DNA from 3 places in the Phyllobacterium sp. TAF24 genome. Region 1 is predicted to be linked to each of the others. Evidence: predicted binding sites of a transcription regulator. Region 1 holds the regulator's gene; each other region holds the start of a gene.
The links. Region 1 encodes LexA, which represses DNA repair genes until DNA is damaged. Its sites were predicted from a motif close to TGTTCNNNNTGTGTTCNG; they were not measured.

Region 1 (7,079 bases):
TCAGTGGAATATGGCCCATCACAGGCACATCCCAGCCCATGGCATCATAAATAACCGTCTGACGTGCGGCATTGGTCAGGTGATCGTCACCACGGATAATGTGGGTGACGCCCATGTCATGATCATCAACCACAACCGCATGCATATAGGTCGGATTGCCATCGGAGCGCAGGATGATGAAATCATCGAGATCCTTGTTGGGAAAGCGCACATCACCCTGTACGAGGTCGCGCACAAGGGTTTCGCCCTCTTGCGGCGCCTTGATGCGGATAACCGGCTTGACGCCTTCAGGGGCTTCCTTTGGGTCGCGATCGCGCCAGCGGCCATCATAGCGGGGCGGACGGCCCTCGGCGCGGGCTTTCTCACGCATTTCCTCAAGCTCGGCCTGTGAAGCATAGCAATAATAGGCTTTGCCCTTGGCAACCAGCTCTTCGGCGACTTCGCGGTGGCGCGGCGCACGCTCATATTGCGAGATCGCATCGCCATCCCATTCGAGACCGAGCCACTTCAGGCCATCGAGAATAGCTGTCACCGCCGCTTCCGATGAGCGTTCGCGATCCGTATCCTCGATGCGCAGCAGCATCTTGCCGCCCGTATGCTTGGCATAGAGCCAGTTAAACAGGGCCGTGCGGGCACCACCAATATGGAGGTAACCGGTCGGGGAGGGTGCAAAACGGGTAACAACGGGTGATGACATAAGTACTCCAGCGGAGGCTTTGGCTATTAGCCTAACATCCAATCGATTTGATCTGGCGTTGATGTAGCATAGGAGCGCTGCTGTGCAAGGGCATTGGCAGATTTGGAGGCAAATGCGGCGCCCTGTCACCAGTACACAAACGAGTGAACGGCACTTTTTTGATCGCCCAGCGGTCGATGAGCCCGATTTTGCGACTCAAATACCCCAAGACGAGCCTGATTTTCCCGAGCGGGGCAATCTTGTTGCAAAGATACGCCGCGCTGTGGCTGCCGGATGGCATTGGGTTCGGAAAATACCATCGCGCGTTCTTCTTGCATTCAGCCGGGAATATGATCGGGGCAATTTCTTTCTGTTTGTACCTGTCTTTGCCGGTGGCGGCGCTGTTCTCTATTTCAGCCTGCCAACAGAACCCAGACTGAGTGCCATTCTCTTTGGATTGACCGCATTGTCAGGGCTAAAACTTCTGGCTGTGAACCGGCGCTTGGTAAGTCTCTGCCTGACCATCGTGCTGTGCATCGTCGCCGGCATGCTGTGCGCCAAGTTTGAAACCATGCGCCTTGATACAACTATGCTTGGCTCAAGCATTACCACCCGTTTGACCGGCCGCATTGTGGCCATCAGTCGGCCCGAGCGTGGCGGCTGGCGGTTGACTATGGATGTCATTGCAACCGAACGCCCGCAGCTTCTCTACAGGCCCGAAAGGCTTGTTATATCAGCCCGTTCATTGCCAGCCGATGCCGGGCCGGGCACCAGCCTGCAAGGTCTGGTGCATCTGCGTCCGCAATCGGGGCCTGTACGGCCGGGCAATTATGATTTCGCATTCCATAATTATTACCATGGTGTCGGCGGTAACGGGTTCTTTCTGGGTAAGCCGGAAATTGTATCGCTTACGGAACCTGCCGGGATCGCCGACAAGATATTGCTGATGGTGGCGGGCATGCGCCAGCAACTCACCAACCATATTCAGCATCAGATCAAGGGCGAGCCGGGCGCAATTGCTGCATCGCAGATCACCGGACAGCGTGACGGCATCAGTGAGGCGACGAACAATGCCATGCGGCTCAGCGGCTTGTCGCATGTCCTGTCTATATCCGGGTTCCATATGGCGCTTGTTGCGGCCATCGTCATGGGGTCTTTGCGTGCCTCCTTGGCCTTCTTCCCGGAATTCGCCGCACGATATCCGATCAAGAAGTTTTCAGCCTTTGTCGCGCTGCTGGCCTGCGCATTTTATCTGCTACTCTCTGGTCTCGATGTCGCCGCCCAGCGCAGCTTCGTCATGCTGGCGGTGATACTTATTGCGATGATCGCGGACCGCGCCGCGCTTTCATTGCGCAATGTTGCCTTGGCGGCACTCGTTACAATCGCCATCGCACCACATGAAATCCTGGGACCAAGTTTTCAGATGTCTTATTCGGCCACCGCGGCGCTGATCGCATTCTATGGTTGGTGGTCACCCCGCAAAGCAACCCGGAACAATCGACGCAAACGCCGCAATGGTTTGCTTCTGCAATTGCCGGACAAGATCATCGATCATATCAATGGCATCGCCATGACGTCTTTGGTCGCCGGTTCAGCCAGTGCGATCTTTGCCGTCTATCATTTCAACAATACGGCACCACTGGGTTTGATCGGCAATGCGCTGGCCTTGCCTGTGGTATCCATCCTTGTCATGCCCTTTGCCGTTCTGGCGTTGCTGCTCATGCCTTTCGATATGGACTGGCTACCCTTCCGTGTCATGGAGCGCGGGATTGAACTCTTCACTGTTATTGCCAATCATGTCGCGGCTCTTTCGCCCAGCGGCCATCTCGGTCCAATGCCGCAAGTGAGCCTGCTGTTCCTGAGTGCGGGATTGATTGTCCTCCTGTTCCTGTCGTCATGGCTGCGCCTGTGCAGCCTGCCACTATTGGCCATCGGCGCGCTCGTCATGATGCGCAGCGTACCGCCGGATATTGTCATATCGGAGGATGGCAGACTGGTGGGACTGCGTAATGGCGAAACATTGATGATCAATCGGTCGCAAGGTGGCGCATTCATTCTGAACAACTGGCAGCAAGGTTATGGGCTTGCGCAGATCATCAAACCAGTCAAGGCCAATGCACAAGCTGCAAACGGCATGTTTGAATGCGCAGACAAGCTTTGTACGGCGCGCGAACCCGGCGGGCTCATCATCGCCTATACGGATAAACCGGCGCAAAAGAATGCAGCCTGCAGTGAAGGAAATATTGTCGTGCTGGCCTTTGCGGGGAGGGATGCGGCGTGCACAAATCCCGGCACATTGGTGGTCACATTGCACGATCTTGCTTTGAATGGCGCCGCGGAAATCCGCTTGGGCCCGGTCACACAGGGGCCGGTCACACAGGGGCATGGGGAAGCGATGAATGCTTCCAGGATCGAACAAACATTCGATCAAAGGTTGATCTCAGCCAGCCTGACCTATGCCATTGGACCGCCAGATCGGCCATGGAACACTTACCGTGTTCACTCACGAGCGGCACGCAACATGCCGGAACGTGTACATAAGCCAAAAACAAAAGCGAGCATCCCGAACAGCGGCGAACGGGATGCCGATCCGGATCAGTAACGCCTGATGAGTCCGACGAGTTTACCCTGTACCTGCACGCGATCCGGTCCAAAAATCCGGGTTTCATAGGCAGGATTCGCTGCTTCAAGGGCAATCGATGCTCCTTTGCGACGGAACCGCTTGAGCGTTGCCTCTTCATCATCGACAAGCGCCACGATGATTTCACCGGGGTTGGCCGTATCACCGCGCTTGATAACGACGGTATCGCCATCAAAAATACCCGCTTCGATCATCGAGTCGCCTTTAACTTCAAGCGCATAATGCTCGCCACTGCCGATCATATCCGGCGGAAGGCTCAGCATATGGGTCTGGTTCTGGATGGCGGAAATGGGCACACCGGCAGCAATCCGGCCCATGACAGGAATGCTGACATTGGCAGGCATATCCATGTCGTTGGAAGCACGCGGCTGCGGCTTTGGCGGCGCAACATTGCGCCCGAGACTGCCCTCGATGACGCTTGGCTCGAACTTTCTCTGGGCGTTGAGACCCGGAGCAATGGAGTCTGGCAGGCGCAGGACTTCCAGCGCGCGTGCCCTGTTGGCAAGCCGGCGAATGAAGCCGCGTTCTTCGAGCGCAGTGATCAGCCGGTGAATGCCGGATTTGGAAGCCAGATCCAGCGCATCCTTCATTTCGTCGAAGGATGGCGGGATACCCGTCTCCTTCAGACGCTCATGAATGAAGAGAAGAAGTTCATGTTGTTTACGCGTGAGCATCGGCGATCCTTTAGCAGGGAATCGGAAAAACAAAACCAGAACAAACACTATCTGTTCCAGCATTGTTCTACAAGTGCTTAATATTCCGTTGCATACGCTCGGCGTGATGGTCAACAATTTGCAATTAGCTTCATTCTGGCGCTGATGATCTGTTCAGCAGTTCGTTTCAGTGTCCGTGGGGCATAACGTTTGCCGTGAACAAACACCGCACTGAAAGCCTAGAATCAGCAAAGTTTATACCGCAGCATTTGGTATTGGCTGGATAGGTCGCCAAGTTATATATGATGGGTCTGCCAAATTGAACACATGTGGCGGACCTATGTGTCGGGGGACATTATGAAATCAAACCTTGCGGTGATCTGGCGACAGTCAGTTGGAAGCTTTATGCAATCCATACGCTCAGCTCTGATGATAGGGTTGGTGCTTGCCATATCATCCCCAGCAGTAGCAGGTGGATTAGCGGGTGCAAATAACGATATCGCTGCCGGGAATTACGACAAGGCTTTTTTCAAACTGCAACCGCTGGCTAAGAATGGCGATACTGACGCTCAGTTTACAATCGGTGTCTTGTATGAACGCGGATTAGGGACAGAACAGAATTTTGTATCGGCCGCTGAATGGTACAAAAAAGCCGCAGATGCTGGCGATGCCCGAGCTCAGTATAATCTTGCCTTGTTCTATAACAAAGGATCCGGTGTATCAGCCGATATTCATACAGCATTGGACCTGTTTCGAAAATCAGCTGAACAAGGACTTCCGGAAGCTCAATTTCAGCTGGGAATTATGTATCAAGAAGGTCGAGCCACGCTGCAAGACTTTGTACAGGCGGTCAAATGGTTTCAAAGAGCTGCGGATCGGGGAAATGCCTTCGCGCAACTTAATCTCGGCCTTTATTATTCACGAGGACTCGGCGTATCCCAAGACGAAGTCTATGCGGTGAAATGGTACCGGAAAGCCGCTGATCAAGGAGTGGCCCTGGCGGAGTTTAATCTGGGCCAGCAATATACGAGTGGCAAGGGTCTCCCAAAGGACGACGTGCAAGCTGTCGCATGGTTCGCGCGAGCTGCAGCACAAGGACTCTCTGTGGCACAAAATGAGCTTGGGCGAAGATATGAAAGCGGTACCGGAATAGCTAAGGACGATGAAAAAGCTGTGGAACTATACCGTAAGGCCGCCGAACAAGGATTGGCGATGTCCGAAGCCAACCTCGCACTACATTACTTTTCCGGCCAAGGTGTCACCAAAGACGATGTTTTAGCGCTCAGCTGGTTGAAAAAAGCCGCCGACCAAGGTCTCGCACAAGCTCAAGCCGAACTCGGACTCAGATATATCACTGGCGTCGATATCCCAAAAGATAATGAGCAAGCCGAAGTGTGGTTACGTAAAGCGTCTGATCAGGGATTGGCAATGGCTCAATACAACCTTGGTCTTATGTATTTTCAAGGCGACGGTTTAGCTAAGGATGAGGTCAAAGCCAAGGAACTATGGCAGAAAGCCTCTGCTCAAGATTATGTTGACGCTACACGAGCTTTGGCGGAGGCCGATGCCAAAAATTCTGCGCGAAAATGAAGGTTCGTTTCGTCGTGGAAGTGACAATTTCGGGAATGTTATCCATCAACTGCAGAACACCTATCGTCAGAATCGCTCAGAGCTCCGAACTTGTAACCATCATCGACTGGGTTAACGGCGCGGGGCGATGGGCGGTCCGCTGGATTGGCGCAGGACAAGCTCGACGGGCCATATCTCGTGGATGTTTTCCACCGGCTCGCCGTCCAGCACCCGTACCAGCAATTCGGCAATGCGCGAACCGGCCGAGCGGATCGAGGAGCGGGTTGTCGTCATGGCAGGGACCATGTTGCTGGCGTTGAGATAGGGAAAAACGTCATCATGGGCGATGACAGAGACTTCCTTGCCCAATTCATAACCCTTGGAGCGAATGGCGCGGAAGACGCCAAGCGCTGTCATCATGGAACCGGCAAGGATAGCTGTTGGATGCGGCGCGTAGGATAAAAGCCGCTGCGCCTCGTGGAAGCCCGTCTCATCAGAAAAGCGCTCATGCACGATAAAACGCGGATCAACGGGAAGGCCGCGTTCCACCAGCGCCTCGCGATACCCCATTTCGCGATGCTCGGAAAATGTATGTCCCTTGAGGCCGTCGATCATCGCGACATGACGGTGACCAAGATCAAGCAGATGCGATGTTGCCTGACGGAATGCACCGGCATTGTCGATATCGAGCCAGGCATGCGGCGCTGTTATGTTGGTGCGTCCATGCAGCACAAAAGGAAACTTCGCCTCGGTGAGCATGGCAACCCGTTCATCCATCAGGGTAGGGCCGGTTATGATAATGCCATCGACGCGCTTGCTGGAAATCAGTCGCCTGTAGGCTGCCAGTTCATCATTGTTGATGCTCGGGCTCATCAGCAAATCCATCTCATGCAGGGAAAGCTGCTCGGCCAGACCGGAGAAAAACTCGCTCGTGTGCGGGCCAAAGCGTTCGCTGCGGTCGCGCGGCATCAAAATGCCGATAGCACCGATGCGACCAATGGCGAGGCGGCGTGCATTGGCATTGGCACTGTAACCGAATTTGAGAGCGGCCTCACTGACGCGCTCACGCGTTGCCTTGTTAACCTCAGGATAGCCGTTCAGGGCGCGACTGACTGTTGTCTGCGAAAGTCCCAATTGGTCGGCCAGTTCCTTAAGTTTCATGGCAGCAATCCAGTATTCAATACGATCAGGCAAGGCAGCCAAACATTCCGGTGACCGGAACGCTATGTCCGCAGCGCAGATATGACTGCAAATAATAAACACAACCAGAGCAAAAATTCAAAGCGCTTTGAGTAATTTCTCGCAACATTGTGATCTACGGTTATCAGCCCCGAGTTTCGACAAGGCAAATACCAGCTTTTTATGATGTGAGCATCGCAATACAATACATTGTTATTCAATAATAATATTGGAAAATGATCAATCTGGGAATGTAAGGCTCCAAGGCAATAGCCAATTTGCGGCTTGACAGTTCAAAACAGCTTTGCCATTTTTCATTCAAAGCGCTTTGAATTTATGATTTGAAAGAGTTTACCAAAGC
Region 2 (7,079 bases), on a different contig from region 1:
GACAGTGCCAGATAATCGAGGCCTACATCATTGAGGAAACGCAAACGCTCGCGAATTTCCTTGAGGATACGCGCAGCAATTTCCGTCTGCTTGTCGTTGAAGCTTTTATCGATATCGCTGAACCAGGCGTCGGCATGGCGGATCGACTTTTCGGTAATCTGACCAATGTGCAACCCGCCGATCTTGACGGCCAGCGCTTCCGGTTTCAGGCGATAACCGCCGCAGGCCGGGCAGGGTGTGCCGGACATGAAGCGCTCAATCTCTTCACGCGACCAAGCCGAATCTGTTTCCTTCCAGCGCCGTTCCAGATTGGGAATGACGCCTTCGAAAGGCTTTGTTGTCTTGTAGGAACGCAGGCCGTCATCATAGGAGAAATGAACTTCGCGGCTGCCGGTGCCGTAAAGGATGGCGTTCTGTGCCTCTTCATTGATATCGCGCCAGCGGTCAGCGAGTTTGAAGCCGTAGCTGCCGCCCAATGCTTCCAATGTCTGGTTGTAATAGGGAGAGCTCGACTTCGACCAAGGTGCAATAGCGCCACCCTTTAAAGTAAGGCTTCCATCCGGGACGATCAGACTGGGATCAATTGCCTTCTGGGTGCCAAGGCCATCGCAGGTCGGACATGCACCAAACGGATTGTTGAACGAGAACAGGCGCGGCTCAATTTCGGCAATGGTGAAACCCGAAACCGGACAGGCAAACTTTTCCGAGAACATCAGACGCTCATGTGTCTCGTTCTTGGATTTATTGGCGGATTCACCAGATGTTTCATCAGATGGAAGCGGCTTGTCGGCAAATTCCGCCAGAGCAATGCCATCGGCAAGCTTCAGCGCTGTTTCGAGACTGTCGGCCAGACGAGCCGAAATATCCGAACGCACGACAACGCGGTCGACCACCACATCAATGTCATGCTTGTATTTCTTGTCCAGCGCCGGAACATCGGCAATTTCGTAGAATATGCCGTCAACTTTTACGCGCTGGAAGCCGCGCTTCTGCAGATCGGCCAATTCCTTGCGGTATTCGCCTTTGCGACCGCGGACAATTGGCGCGAGAATAAACAGCCGCGTGCCCTCATCCTGCGCCAGAACGCGGTCAACCATCTGGCTGACGGTCTGGCTTTCAATTGGCAGGCCCGTTGCGGGTGAATAGGGAATGCCGACACGCGCATAGAGCAGACGCAGATAATCGTAGATTTCCGTGACAGTGCCAACGGTGGAGCGCGGATTACGGCTCGTCGTCTTCTGTTCAATGGAAATGGCCGGCGAAAGTCCGTCAATCTGATCGACATCGGGCTTTTGCATCATCTCCAGAAACTGCCGGGCATAGGCCGACAGACTCTCGACATAACGCCGTTGGCCTTCCGCATAGATCGTATCAAATGCGAGGGACGATTTGCCCGAACCGGACAGGCCCGTCATGACAATAAGCTTGTCGCGCGGCAGGTCGAGGTCGACATTCTTCAAATTGTGTTCGCGGGCACCACGAATGGATATAAATTTCTGATCGCTCATGACTGTCACGCCGTTATGGGGGGAGGAACTGGCTCGCTGGCCGGAGTCTTTCCCTTATTTAGAAAGTTTCCTGCAAATTACGAGGCTGTACCTGAGTTGGAATCACCATAGCCATGTTGACATCCATAGAGCAAGTGATAGAACAAAAAAAGAACAAATATTGCAGGCAAGGTGAAATCAGCGCAAAACCTGTTGGTTCCGCGTCTGATAAACCAGACAAGCGCAGGAAAGTTGCACCGGTGAAACGGCACGAGGGCAAGGCTCCTGACAGATTTGTCAGGAGAATGTCAGTTGCCAGTTCATCCAGCCATGCGTTTCACGGCAGTTGGATGCGGAATTTGAGCAGTATTTTGTGGATATAGCCAGACAGTTACCCGCCGGGTGCGCGGCTTCTGTATGATGGCGCAAAATCGAAAAGCTAATTTTGTGGAGTATTTTTATGGCCGGCAGTGTCAACAAGGTGATTTTGGTAGGCAATCTGGGCAAGGACCCGGAAGTTCGGAAAATGGGTTCAGGTGATCCTGTTGTCAGTTTCAGCCTTGCCACGTCAGAAAGCTGGCGCGACAAGAACAGCGGCGAACGCAAGGAAAAAACCGAATGGCATAATATCGTTATTTTCAACGATAATCTGACCAAGGTTGCCGAGCAGTATCTGAAAAAAGGCATGAAGGTCTATATTGAAGGCTCCTTGCAGACCCGCAAGTGGCAGGACCAGACCGGCAATGAGCGCTACACGACGGAAATCGTTCTGCAGAAATTCCGCGGCGAATTGCAGATGCTCGATTCACGCGGTGAGGGTGCCGGTTCCGGCGGCGGGCGTTCTTTTGATAATTCGAGCCGTGGCCAGGTTTCCGATAATGGCGATTATGGTTCCGATTTCGGCCGTTCCAGCGCGTCCTCATCAAGCAATAGCGGCGGCGGCAACAATGCAGGCGGTAATTTCTCGCGTGATCTCGATGACGAGATTCCGTTCTGATCCAGTTTTGTAATCAGTTGCCGGTTATTGCCTGATCATGCTTGATTTTGGTGTTTATGCCGGATTGTTCGCGGCCGCTTTTGCGGCCGCAACCATTTTACCCATGCAATCGGAAGCGCTGCTTGCGGGGTTACTTCTTAGCCATTCCTATCCGGCATCCGCTTTGATTGCCGTTGCAAGCGTGGGCAATGTGCTTGGTTCCATGGTCAACTGGCTGCTTGGGTGTGGGATTGAACAGTTTCGCAACAGAAAATGGTTCCCGGCAAGCGAGGCGCAACTGGACCGTGCCACGCGCTGGTATCAGCGCTATGGCAAGTGGACGCTGCTTTTGAGCTGGGTGCCGATCATTGGCGATCCGCTGACAGTGATTGCGGGCGTCTTGCGCGAACCAATATGGAGTTTTGTCCTGCTGGTCGCGATTGCCAAGACGGTGCGTTATCTCGTTGTGTTTGCGCTCGTATCAGGTTGGTAGGCTCATGGATGCATTTTTGCACCCTTGGTGATCTTGTCGACAATCTTCTTTTCCGCCCGCAGCGCAATGCCGACAACTTTGGCATCATCAGGCGCAAACCGGGCAAATGTCGCCCGATTGAGCTGGTCATAGCCGGTTGCAAACATTTCCTCGACGTAGAGACAGGATTTGACCTCGCGCTCCAGTGAGCGGCGATGGATTGCCGACAGGGTGACCTGATCTGCCGTCAGTATGATAATGGGCTGGATGGGCAGAGCGTGATAATGATTGCCAGCACGATCTATATAGGGCTCACCGATCAAACCAGAGGTTTGCGCAACAAGGCCACCGGTCAGGAATGAGGACACGTTGAGTTTCTGCCACGTCGCTAAATCATCGCGCACAACAATTGCAATTTTCGTATCAAACACCAAATCTAGGTCTCCAGTCATGGGTCGGGAATGCGGATGCCGGAAAATCTAAGAGAGGAAGCGCTGCGCGGTCTTGGACGTTTGTGCGAACGTCCGGTGCGCGATGCGATTCTGTCGGCGCCGTCCAATCCGGGCCTTGAACGTATGGAAGCGCGCTTTACCGGCGATGCGTTTGAGCCGCACCGGCATGATACCTATGCCATTGGCGTGACGCTGCATGGCGTGCAGACCTTTCAATATCGGGGTGAAAAGCGGCAAAGCCTTCCCGGCAATATTCTGGTTTTGCACCCCGATGAAGTGCATGATGGCGGTGCTGGCACGGATGATGGCCTGCGTTACCGGATTATCTATCTCGAACCCGCGCTGGCAATAGAGGCACTTGGCGGCAATCGAGGGTCATTGCCTTTTATCAGCGATCCGGTCTTTGCCGATGCGCCGCTTGTTCAGGCCATTTCAATGGCTTTCAACAATCTGGACGAGGAAATGGATGAGCTGCTGGCTGATGATATCGTCGCGCAGTTGGCGCAGGGATTGTCCCGGCATGCCGGGCAGCCACTGAAGCCGATGGGCAACCCAGCAGTGAGGCAGGCGGGGATGGCACGTGACTATCTGGCTGACAATGCCTTGCGCGTGGTGCGTTCACAGGAGCTGGAAACGGTCAGCGGTCTTGATCGTTACGCGTTATCGCGGCACTTTCGGACGCTCTATGCCACCAGTCCGCACCGGTTCCTGTTGATGCGCCGCCTTCAGCGGGCAAAGGATTTGATGAAAATTGGTGTGCCGCTGGCGGAAATTGCAGCGGAAACGGGTTTTTCCGATCAAAGTCATCTCAACCGGCAGTTCAAGAAAGCTTTTGGCATCACACCGGGCCGCTGGGCTGCACTGACGGCGGTAAGCCAGCCGTTTTGACCTTTTCGCTCGGCGTGTTAGATGCTCTAAAGGAACAGGGAGGCTTTTGCTCAAGGAGCCTGATATGACAGATACTGCGAAGCCCTCGAACACCCCGCGCCGGGTGGTCATTGTCGGGGCGGGATTCGGGGGACTGGAAGCGGCCAATTCCTTGCGCAATGCGGATGTCGACGTCACTGTTGTCGATCAGCGCAACCACCACCTTTTCCAGCCTTTGCTTTATCAGGTTGCGACATCGACACTGGCCACATCGGAAATTGCTTGGCCTATCCGGCATCTCCTGCGTAAATACAGCAATATCAAGACATTGCTTGGCACTGTTAAAAGTGTTGATACAAATGCGCGGACCATTTCAACAGCGGATGGCGAGGTTATTCCCTACGACACGCTGGTGCTGGCAACAGGCGCGCGCCATGCCTATTTCGGCCATGATGATTGGGAACCATTTGCCCCCGGTCTCAAGACGCTTGAAGATGCCACCACGATCCGCAGACGTATTCTGACCGCCTTTGAAAAGGCTGAACGCGAGCCTGATCCGAAGCGCCGCGAGGCTTTGCTGACATTCGTGATCATCGGCGCGGGACCGACAGGCGTTGAAGTCGCCGGAACGATTGCTGATCTTGCCCGCGATACGCTGAAAGGTGAGTTCAGGGTCATCGATCCTGCCACGGCAAAGGTGATCCTGATCGAAGGCGGAGACCGGGTGCTCGGCGCTTTCGCGCCTGATCTGTCTGCCTATGCGCAGCGGGCGCTGGAAAAGCTTGGCGTGCAGGTGCATCTGGGCAATCCGGTGATGAAATGTACTGCCGATGGCGTGGAATATGCCGGTAAATTTGTGGGTGCTGCGACCATCATCTGGGCTGCGGGCGTTCAGGCGTCTCCGGCGGCAAAATGGCTCGACGTATCGGCAGACCGGGCAGGGCGTGTTGTGGTCAATGATGATCTGACGGCACCCGGTCATCCGGATATTTTTGTCATCGGCGATACGGCGACCGTCAAGAATGGCGACAAGGGCATGGTTCCCGGTATTGCGCCTGCGGCCAAACAGCAGGGCATTCATGTCGCAAAGACCATCAAGGCAAGATTGGCTGGCGATAATACGCCAAGGCCCTTCCGCTATCGCCATGCGGGTGATCTTGCAACGATCGGCAAGCGCGCGGCAGTTACGGATTTCGGCTTTATCAAGCTTAAGGGGTATGTCGCCTGGTGGTTATGGGGACTGGCGCACATCTACTTTCTGATCGGCGTGCGCAATCGTCTTGCCGTTGCCATGAGTTGGCTGTGGATTTCAGTCAGTGGTGCGCGCAGCGCGCGACTGATCACGCAGAAGGATGCGGCAGAGGAAGATCATCTCAAATAATCAGGTGGTGATGAAGGTCTTGATACCATCCGCCACGAATTGCACCGCCAACGCCGCAAGGATGACGCCCAGAAGGCGTGTGAGGATCGAACGGCCAGTTTCACCCAAAAACCGGTCAACGCGCTCAGCAAGGAAAAATACGAGGTAGGACGCAGCGATACAGATCAGAATGATACCAATCAGCGCAAGGCGCGATACCGGCTCGGACAAGGTGCCGGCAAGCAGGATTGTTGCCGAGATAGCGCCGGGACCGGCAATCAGCGGAATGGCCAGCGGAAAAGCAGCGATATTGCGGATATGATCCTTGGTGATGGCAATCGTGGCGCTCTTCTCGTGACGCTCCTGTCGCTTCTCAAAGATCATTTCGAACGCGATCCAGAACAGGAGCAGGCCACCAGCAATACGGAAGGCACCGATGGTGATGCCAAACAGCGCCAATATCTGCGCACCGGCGACAGCGAAAATCGTCAGGACGATGAAAGCAGTGATGCTGGCGCGCAAGGCGACCTGACCACGCTCCTTGCGATTCATGCCCCGTGTCAACGCCAGAAAGAGCGGCGCCAGTCCCGGTGGATCGATCGTCACCATCAAGGTGACGAGCGCATTGAGCAGGGTGTCATAAAGCGCCACGATTTTGCTTTTCTTCTCTGATTGAAGCTGATGAACAGTACCGGATTCGCGGTGAAGCGTCGATAAAGTTGAGATTTTGCAACCAAGTTTTTCACTGATTGAAATGAACTGTTGTATCCTATTGAAAACAAAGGGTTTTCAACTGTGCATTGCGGTGCCGTTGGTTGGCTTTTGCGTTCAAAAGCCGCTATAAGATGAAGATTGATTCTATACGAAAGATGAGTGCCTCGTGTCTGAACTAACCCCACCATCCGGCCCAGAAGACGATAAACCAGGCGGAAATTTCGGTATCGAGCCGATTTCCATTATCGAGGAGATGCAAAGCTCCTATCTCTCCTATGCCATGAGCGTGATTGTCAGCCGTGCATTGCCTGACGTGCGTGACGGTTTGAAGCCGGTGCATCGGCGTATCCTGCATGCGATGAACGAAATGGGTCTGTCCTGGAACAGGTCCTATCGTAAGTCTGCCGGTGTCGTCGGTGAAGTCATGGGTAAATTCCACCCGCATGGCGATGCTTCGATCTATGATGCGCTGGTTCGCATGGCGCAGGACTGGTCGCTGCGCGATCCGCTTGTTGATGGGCAGGGCAATTTTGGTTCCATCGATGGCGATTCTCCCGCCGCGATGCGTTACACCGAGTGCCGTCTTGAGAAGGTTACGGAGTCACTCCTTGAAGATATTGACAAGGAAACCGTCGATTTTCAGGACAATTACGATGGCCGTGAGCAGGAGCCGGTGGTTCTTCCTGCGCGCTTTCCGAACCTTCTGGTCAATGGCTCCGGCGGTATCGCCGTTGGTATGGCCACCAACATT
Region 3 (7,079 bases), on a different contig from region 1:
CCGGCGGTGCTGAATGGTGCCGCCGGTTGCTTTACCAAGGTTCCGGCATTGATATTGAGGCCTGCACCCCCCTCTGTCCTGTCGGACATCTCCCCCACAAGGGGGGAGATCAGCTGTCACTACTGCCTTTGCACAATCTGCAACATTTCCAGTTGTGCAAAGGCGTTCATGTCAATGTGATCTCCCCCCTTGTGGGGGAGATGTCCGACAGGACAGAGGGGGGTGAGCGCTTGGCAGAGCCATTGTGCGTGGTTCGTGGTTCGTGGTTCGACAAGCTCACCATGAGGGAGAGTGGAGCACTGCAACGCTAATCACCAACTTTGCCGAACTTGGCTCCCTGCAGCCTATGCTCTCCCTCATGGTGAGCCTGTCGAACCACGCAGAATAGGCCTGCAATCATCGATGCAAGCTAACCACAAACCCTCAAAAATCCTCCGGCTCGGGTATCCGGCCAAAAGCAATTTTTGAGCCGATATAATTCCCCGGACCGGTGGTCAGCCCGAGATTGAGTGCCTTGGAACCGTGGCGCACGCGCACCTTGTCGAGCATATCTGACACGCGCTCCCACTGTCCGCGCTGTTCGGTGAGGGCGTGCGTATCAAACAGATCCTGACTTTCCTCCGTCTCGCTGGACAGATCATGCAGCACAACAGTCACGGTGCTGACGTTTCTCATTTCACCTGCCTTGACCATTTTGTCATGCAAACCATTGAGGCAATTGAGAAAACTGTGATCATCACGCGCCGGGCGAAACTGACCTTCCATGGTCACGCGGTTGTCCCGGTGGGCACCAACCGTATAGCTGAGCGCTCCTGCGCGGTAATGCGAACGGCGCAGACGTCGGGCCGCGCTGAGGCAGAGCAGCCGCGCGCATTGCAGCACCTTGTCGGGTGCCCGCCAGTCCGGCGGCAGGTTGCGGCCGTGGCCAAACATGCGTTTGACCGTCTCGGGCTTTTCCACCGCATAGCCATGCAGCGCCGTGACAAACCGCTCGCCCTCCACGCTGTTCCAGATTGCCCGGGCATGTTTGGGTGCGAGCGCCCAAAGGCCCGGCACGTCATTCACCCCGGCCTGTCCCAGCCGCTGCTCCATACCCTTGGAAATACCGGGCAGATCTTTGAGCCGCAGATCGAACAGCCGTCCCGGCAGATCCTCATGATCAAGCACGACGCAACCATCGGGCTTGTCCATTTCCGCCGCGATCTTGGCGAGGAGTTCATTCAGGGAAATGCCGATGGAACAGGTCAGCACCGCGCCCATTTCATCGTGTAGAGCCCGCTTGATGCGTGCGGCAAGCCCATGCGGGTCCTTGGCTTCCGATGCCAATAGCGTACACGCGACCTCATCAATGGAACGCACCGCAGCAATGGGCACGCACGTCTCAATGGTTGTCAGAATCTGGTTATGCAACTTCACATAGACGTCAGGCCGGGCTTCCAGAAAAACGATATCAGGACAGAGTTCTCGCGCTTCGCGTACGGACGTGCCTGTTTTGATGCCAAACGGCTTTGCCTCGCGGCTCGCGGCAATCACACTCGTATGGGGAGAATCCAGCGGCACTACCGCAATCGGACGGTTGCGCAGTGCCGGGTTCAGCTGCTGCTCGGCGCTGGCGAAGAAACTGTCAAAGTCGAGATACAGTTTTTCCAGATGGGTRGGTTTGCGCATGGATCACGGGTTCTATCATTGCCGATATGAGAACAAAAATAGAACATATGCGCGGAGAGTGCAAACTTATTCCGAAATTGCCGCGGTTTCTGCTGACAGCCGTCGTCAGGCTTTTGCCGCGTCCATGATACGAAACTGGGTGGTTGTCGACCCGTTCCAGTGGTTGAGCGCAAGATTACCCGCCACATGCATGGATTGGCCGAGATTGCCGAACAGGAAATCACCAAGCGGCGCACCCGTGGCACGAAAGGCAATGGCGTTGATGCGCTTGCCATCGGCGCCGGCTAGCGTTGCCTTGACGTGGTTGGTGCCAACAGTGCGGGCATCAACCAGCCTGTGGTGTGGCAGCACCAGCACGGGCTGCGGGTGCCCCGAACCGAAAGGCCCGGCCCTTTCCATTGTCTCATAGAGTGGCACTGTCGCACCCGAGGCGCTGAGCGCACCATCGATGGCCAAAGACTCGTTTTCGCGCAACTGGCCAACCATTTCAGCCGCGTGCTCTTCAAAAAATGCCCGCAGAGCGCCCATTTTGCCACGTTCAAGTGTGATACCCGCCGCCATCGCATGGCCGCCGCCCTTGACCAGAAGCCCGGCATCAACGGCACTGCGCACCAGTTTGCCGAGATCAAATCCGCTGATCGAGCGTCCGGAACCACTTCCCGTGCCGTTGACATTGAACGCAATGGCAAAAACCGGACGGCGGGTCCGCTCCTTCAAGCGCGCGGCAATCAGCCCGACAATTCCGGGGTGCCAGTCATCGCTTGCCGTCACCAGAACGGCGGGACCGCCGCCACTCGACATCTCAAACATGGCCTCGGCTTCCGCCTGCTCCAGCATGACGGTTTCCATGGCTTGCCGTTCCGTATTGAGCCGATCAAGCTCGGTGGCAATGCGCGCTGCTTCGTTGGGATCATCCAGTGTCAACAGGCGCGAGCCGAGCCCGGCATCGCCAATACGCCCACCGGCATTGATGCGCGGTCCGATCAGATAACCGAAATGGAAGGCGCTCAGCGGCTCGCCGATGCGTGATACCCGCGCCAGAGCAGCAAGCCCGGCATTTTGCTGCGCCCGCGCCACCAGCAGACCTTTGACCACAAAGGCGCGGTTCAGTTCTTTGAGCGGCACCACATCGKAAACGGTGGCCAGCGCCACCAGATCAAGCATCGACAACAGATCAGGCGCAAGTGTTCCCGTCGCGATGCGCTGTTCGCGCAGCGTCCGCAAAACCTGCACCAGCGTGAGGAAAACCACACCCGCCGCGCAAAGATAGCCCTGCCCTGACAAATCATCTTCGCGGTTGGGATTGACCACGGCGACGGCAGCGGCTGGCAAATCACCGCCGACCTGATGGTGATCAAGCACAACCACATCGGCGCCTGCCTCACGGGCCGCCTCAATGGCCAAAGCGCTGTTGGTGCCGCAATCCACGGTGACGATCAGCGAAGCGCCGTTTTGCGCCAGTTCGCGCATGGCCTGCGGATTTGGCCCGTAACCTTCGAAAATCCGATCCGGGATATAGATGTGGTTGGCAATGCCGTAATGGGTGAGAAATCGCGACAGAATGGCCGATGAACAGGCACCGTCCACATCGTAATCGCCGAAAATCGCCACCTTTTCGTGTTTGCCGATGGCCTGCGCAATGCGGAGAGCGGCCTTCTCCATATCGGTGAGCGAGGCTGGATCAGGCATTAGCCCCTTGATTGTCGGATCCATGAAGGCCGGCGCATCATCGACACCAACGCCGCGCCCGGCAAGAACACGGGTGACAAGATCGGGAAAACCATGGTTCTGCGCCATGGCAAGGGCAATGTTGGCCTCGCGCGGTCCCAGCCGGTCAATCCATTTGAGACCGGTTGCCGAGTTTTCAACGCCGAGGAAGAGCCGTTCTGGTGCCATGCAACGCTTCAATCATCCGGCGCACCTGAATGCAATGCTTCGAATGATGTATCCGGTGAACAAACCGGCAATTACTGGGCGGGCGCTGGCGTAACGGCCCCATTTGCAGGCGCGACCGCACCATCTGCCGGTGGTGGTGGCGGTGCACCGATGTCATGCATTGTTGTGGCAAGCGAGGTGGCAAAGTCGGAAAGGGTGCGTTCCGCCGCTTCCTTGCTGCCCTTGGCATAGTTGGCGGCGGGCTGGATCAGCAGATAGCGGCTATGCATGCCGACAACACAGACGAGAAAGGCGTGCTTTTCCTGTGCCGCGTCGGCGCTGACACAGGGCATTGCCAGCCCTGCACTGTATGGCAGTGTACTCTGCACGGCTATTTCGCCAGGTTGCGTTGAATGATACTGGGTCGCCTTCTCAAACAGATCGCGAACAACTGGATCATCCGCCCCGTCCTTGATGGGATAGGCGGCTGCCTTGTTGTTGGCCTTGACGCCCGCCATTATCACCGTTGCCTTGGCATCCACGGCTTCGTATTCCGCCGTTACACCGAAATCCTGCGGATTGACGCTGTGCTTGACCAGGGTGAATGGCCCGACAGTCTGCGGAAAGCGATCGGCGATCGAATTGGATCGATACCCTTGAATAAGATCAAGGTAGGGGTCCTGCGCAAACGCAGTGTTACCCGGCCCTGCAACTACCAGCGCCGAAACAATGCAAGCGGTTATTTTCGTTCGGATATTCATGGCTTTAACACTCATATGAACTCCCGATATGAAAATAGCTCAAAAAGCATGGCCCCAATAGGGCAATTCCTACTGAGCCACGAATGCAGTTAACAAAATGCCCTGCCACTCGGGTGAGCAGCAGGGCAAAAAGTGTTTCAATTGCCAGATCTTACTGGAATTTGCTCATATCCTGATGCTTTGCCTTGATCTCGCGCACGGTCTGCGAATGCGAGCGCATGACGATGGTATGGGTCTGGATATAGTCACGGGCGAACTTGACGCCTGACAGCATATTGCCGTCGGTAACGCCAGTTGCGGCGAAAAGAACGTCACCCTTGGCCATTTCTTCCATGGTGTAGATCTTCTTGGGATCACTGATGCCCATCTTGGCCGCACGAGCGATCTTGTCGTCGCTGTTGAGCTGCAACCGGCCCTGCATTTGCCCCCCGATGCAACGCAGCGCTGCGGCAGCCAGAACACCCTCAGGCGCGCCGCCAATACCGATATAAATGTCGATGCCCGTTTCATCCGGGTCTGTCGTATGGATCACACCGGCCACGTCGCCATCACCGATGAGGCGGATCGAAGCGCCGGTTGCACGCACTTCCTCGATCAGACGCGCATGGCGCGGGCGATCCATGATGCAGGCGGTAATCTCGTTGATTGGAACGCCTTTAGCTTTTGCAACGGCAGCAATATTCTCGGCAGCGGATGCATCAAGCTGGATGATACCGGCGGGATAGCCCGGTCCAACGGCAATCTTTTCCATGTAAACATCAGGCGCGTAAAGCAGATTGCCTTTTTCGGCGATCGCGATCACGGCGAGCGAATTGGGCAGGTTCTTGGCGCAGATGGTCGTGCCTTCGAGCGGATCAAGCGCAATATCGACTTCCGGGCCGGTGCGTGTACCGACTTCTTCACCGATATAGAGCATCGGCGCTTCATCGCGCTCACCCTCGCCGATCACCACGGTACCGCTGATTGGCAGACGATTGAGTTCCTGACGCATGGCATCCACAGCGGCCTGATCGGCAGCCATTTCGTCGCCGCGTCCGCGCAGACGCGCTGCCGCCACGGCGGCACGTTCGGTCACGCGGACAAGCTCAAGGGTCAAAATACGGTCGAGGCCCATTGAAGTCTGGTCGGAAGTTTTCGGCATAAATCTATCCTGCGTTCGTGTGGAGATACCCAGTTGCGGATCAACAGGGCTCTTCCTAGCATTGCTGTGCAAACCTTTTGTCAAAGTCATGCCGCAGCGGCAAGACCCCGCCAGCAGGAAAGTGCCCTCACCGAAAAAGCTAATCGATTAAACGGGCTAGCAGCCGTTCACGAAGCAATACAGTGCTTTTACAAAGGGTCATGTGGTTGGCTTTTGTGTGAGGGGGTGTGGTTCGTGGTTCGTGGTTCGACAAGCTCACCATGAGGGGCTTGGGTGGATGCAACGATAATCGCCAACGTTGCAGACTACCGACATTGCAGAACCTGACTCCCTGCAACCCACCCCTCTCCCTCATGGTGAGCTTGTCGAACCACGAACCACGCATCACGCACTGTGGTGATGCAAAGCAAATCTCCTTACAAAGAAACCACTGTCGTCCATTCCGAAAGCTGCATTGTTCCGGCACGCATGGGCGCTTCGATTTCGATCAGCAATGGAGCATGGGCAGCATGGATATTGAGCGTTGGAAACCACAATCGGTTTTTGTCGACGACAATCAGCAATCCATTCGTATCGCCGACCGGAGAAAATGTATCGGTCTGGGGCGGAAACGGCGGCACACCGAACCCGGCCCTCAACAGATCAACGGATGTTTTGACGTTCTCAACAGCAAAACCAATCTCGGCAATGGAAAATGGCTGCGGGCCAACAAAGGGCAGACCGCTATATTCATCATGGGCAATATATTCCAGAATAATCCCTTCGGGGCCGATGAAGTAAAGTGAACGCGAATGCCAGCCCTGCGGACCGGTAACAACATCGCTGTCACCGACGGAAATCAGTCCAATGCGCCTACCCAACCAGTCTCTGATCCGCTCGAACTTTGTCGGTGCAATGCCGAACGCCAGATGATGCACACCGCTGAATGCTGTGCCCTGCTCCATCACAAGGCGGCTGTAACCCACAGTTACAACGGCATGGCTGATATGCTCTTCAACCGGCAACTGGAGTATATCCCGATAGAAGGAAACAGCCGCGCTTAAATCCTGCACAGTGATGCGCGCAGAGAAAATCTTCATTTCACATATCCCTGAAAATCATTCGATTTGCCCAACGTAATTCCTCAAGCAAGGTTGAGGTCAATAGCCGTAAACATCTGTTTTAGATATATTTTGGTGCATAATAACAAAACGCCACCCCTTGGAATACAAAGGATGGCGTCTGAACCGGGTAAATAATCTGGCCTGTTAGCCAGCGCGCTCGATGCGGATCATTTGCGGCTTGTCGGTGGCATGTCCATCCTTGACGATGCCTTCCAGCGCCTTTTTGACGGCGGCCTCGGTCGTCTCATGCGTGACGAGAATGACAGTCTTGGTCGCATCTGGATGGCTTTCCGGCGTCTGACGTTGGACGATCGATTCCAGTGAAATGTCATTATCGGCCATACGCTTGGCAATGGCGGCAAAAACACCGGCGCGGTCATGCACCGTCAGGCGAATGAAATAGCCGCCCTCATGCGAGCGCATCTTGGCGCGTTTATAGGGTGCGAGGGCTTTTGCCGGTGTGCCAAATACCGGTCCATGCTGGAAACCTGGACGGCTTTTGGCGATATCGGCAAGATCACCAATGACCGC

Region 2: ssb (single-stranded DNA-binding protein) is a predicted target of LexA. The motif match lies at 1,658-1,675, and genes of this name have one in related genera.
Region 3: AB4Y96_RS08445 (Y-family DNA polymerase) is a predicted target of LexA. The motif match lies at 1,697-1,714, and genes of this name have one in related genera.

Annotation. Positions count from the first base shown of each region.
Region 1 covers NZ_JBFRDN010000016.1:19,878-26,956, reverse strand. Annotated here, with positions in the region: gene gltX (glutamate--tRNA ligase) at 1-697, opposite strand, end outside; gene AB4Y96_RS14895 (ComEC/Rec2 family competence protein) at 810-3,278, shown strand; gene lexA (transcriptional repressor LexA) at 3,272-3,991, opposite strand; gene AB4Y96_RS14885 (tetratricopeptide repeat protein) at 4,328-5,560, shown strand; gene AB4Y96_RS14880 (substrate-binding domain-containing protein) at 5,672-6,700, opposite strand.
Region 2 covers NZ_JBFRDN010000040.1:27,458-34,536, forward strand. Annotated here, with positions in the region: gene uvrA (excinuclease ABC subunit UvrA) at 1-1,508, opposite strand, end outside; gene ssb (single-stranded DNA-binding protein) at 1,948-2,484, shown strand; gene AB4Y96_RS23810 (YqaA family protein) at 2,522-2,956, shown strand; gene AB4Y96_RS23815 (DUF2000 family protein) at 2,959-3,366, opposite strand; gene AB4Y96_RS23820 (AraC family transcriptional regulator) at 3,403-4,275, shown strand; gene AB4Y96_RS23825 (NAD(P)/FAD-dependent oxidoreductase) at 4,340-5,635, shown strand; gene AB4Y96_RS23830 (MarC family protein) at 5,636-6,265, opposite strand; gene gyrA (DNA gyrase subunit A) at 6,495-7,079, shown strand, end outside.
Region 3 covers NZ_JBFRDN010000007.1:70,536-77,614, forward strand. Annotated here, with positions in the region: gene AB4Y96_RS08445 (Y-family DNA polymerase) at 424-1,668, opposite strand; gene recJ (single-stranded-DNA-specific exonuclease RecJ) at 1,774-3,564, opposite strand; gene AB4Y96_RS08455 (hypothetical protein) at 3,636-4,319, opposite strand; gene glpX (class II fructose-bisphosphatase) at 4,456-5,445, opposite strand; gene AB4Y96_RS08465 (VOC family protein) at 5,862-6,524, opposite strand; gene AB4Y96_RS08470 (homoserine dehydrogenase) at 6,693-7,079, opposite strand, start outside.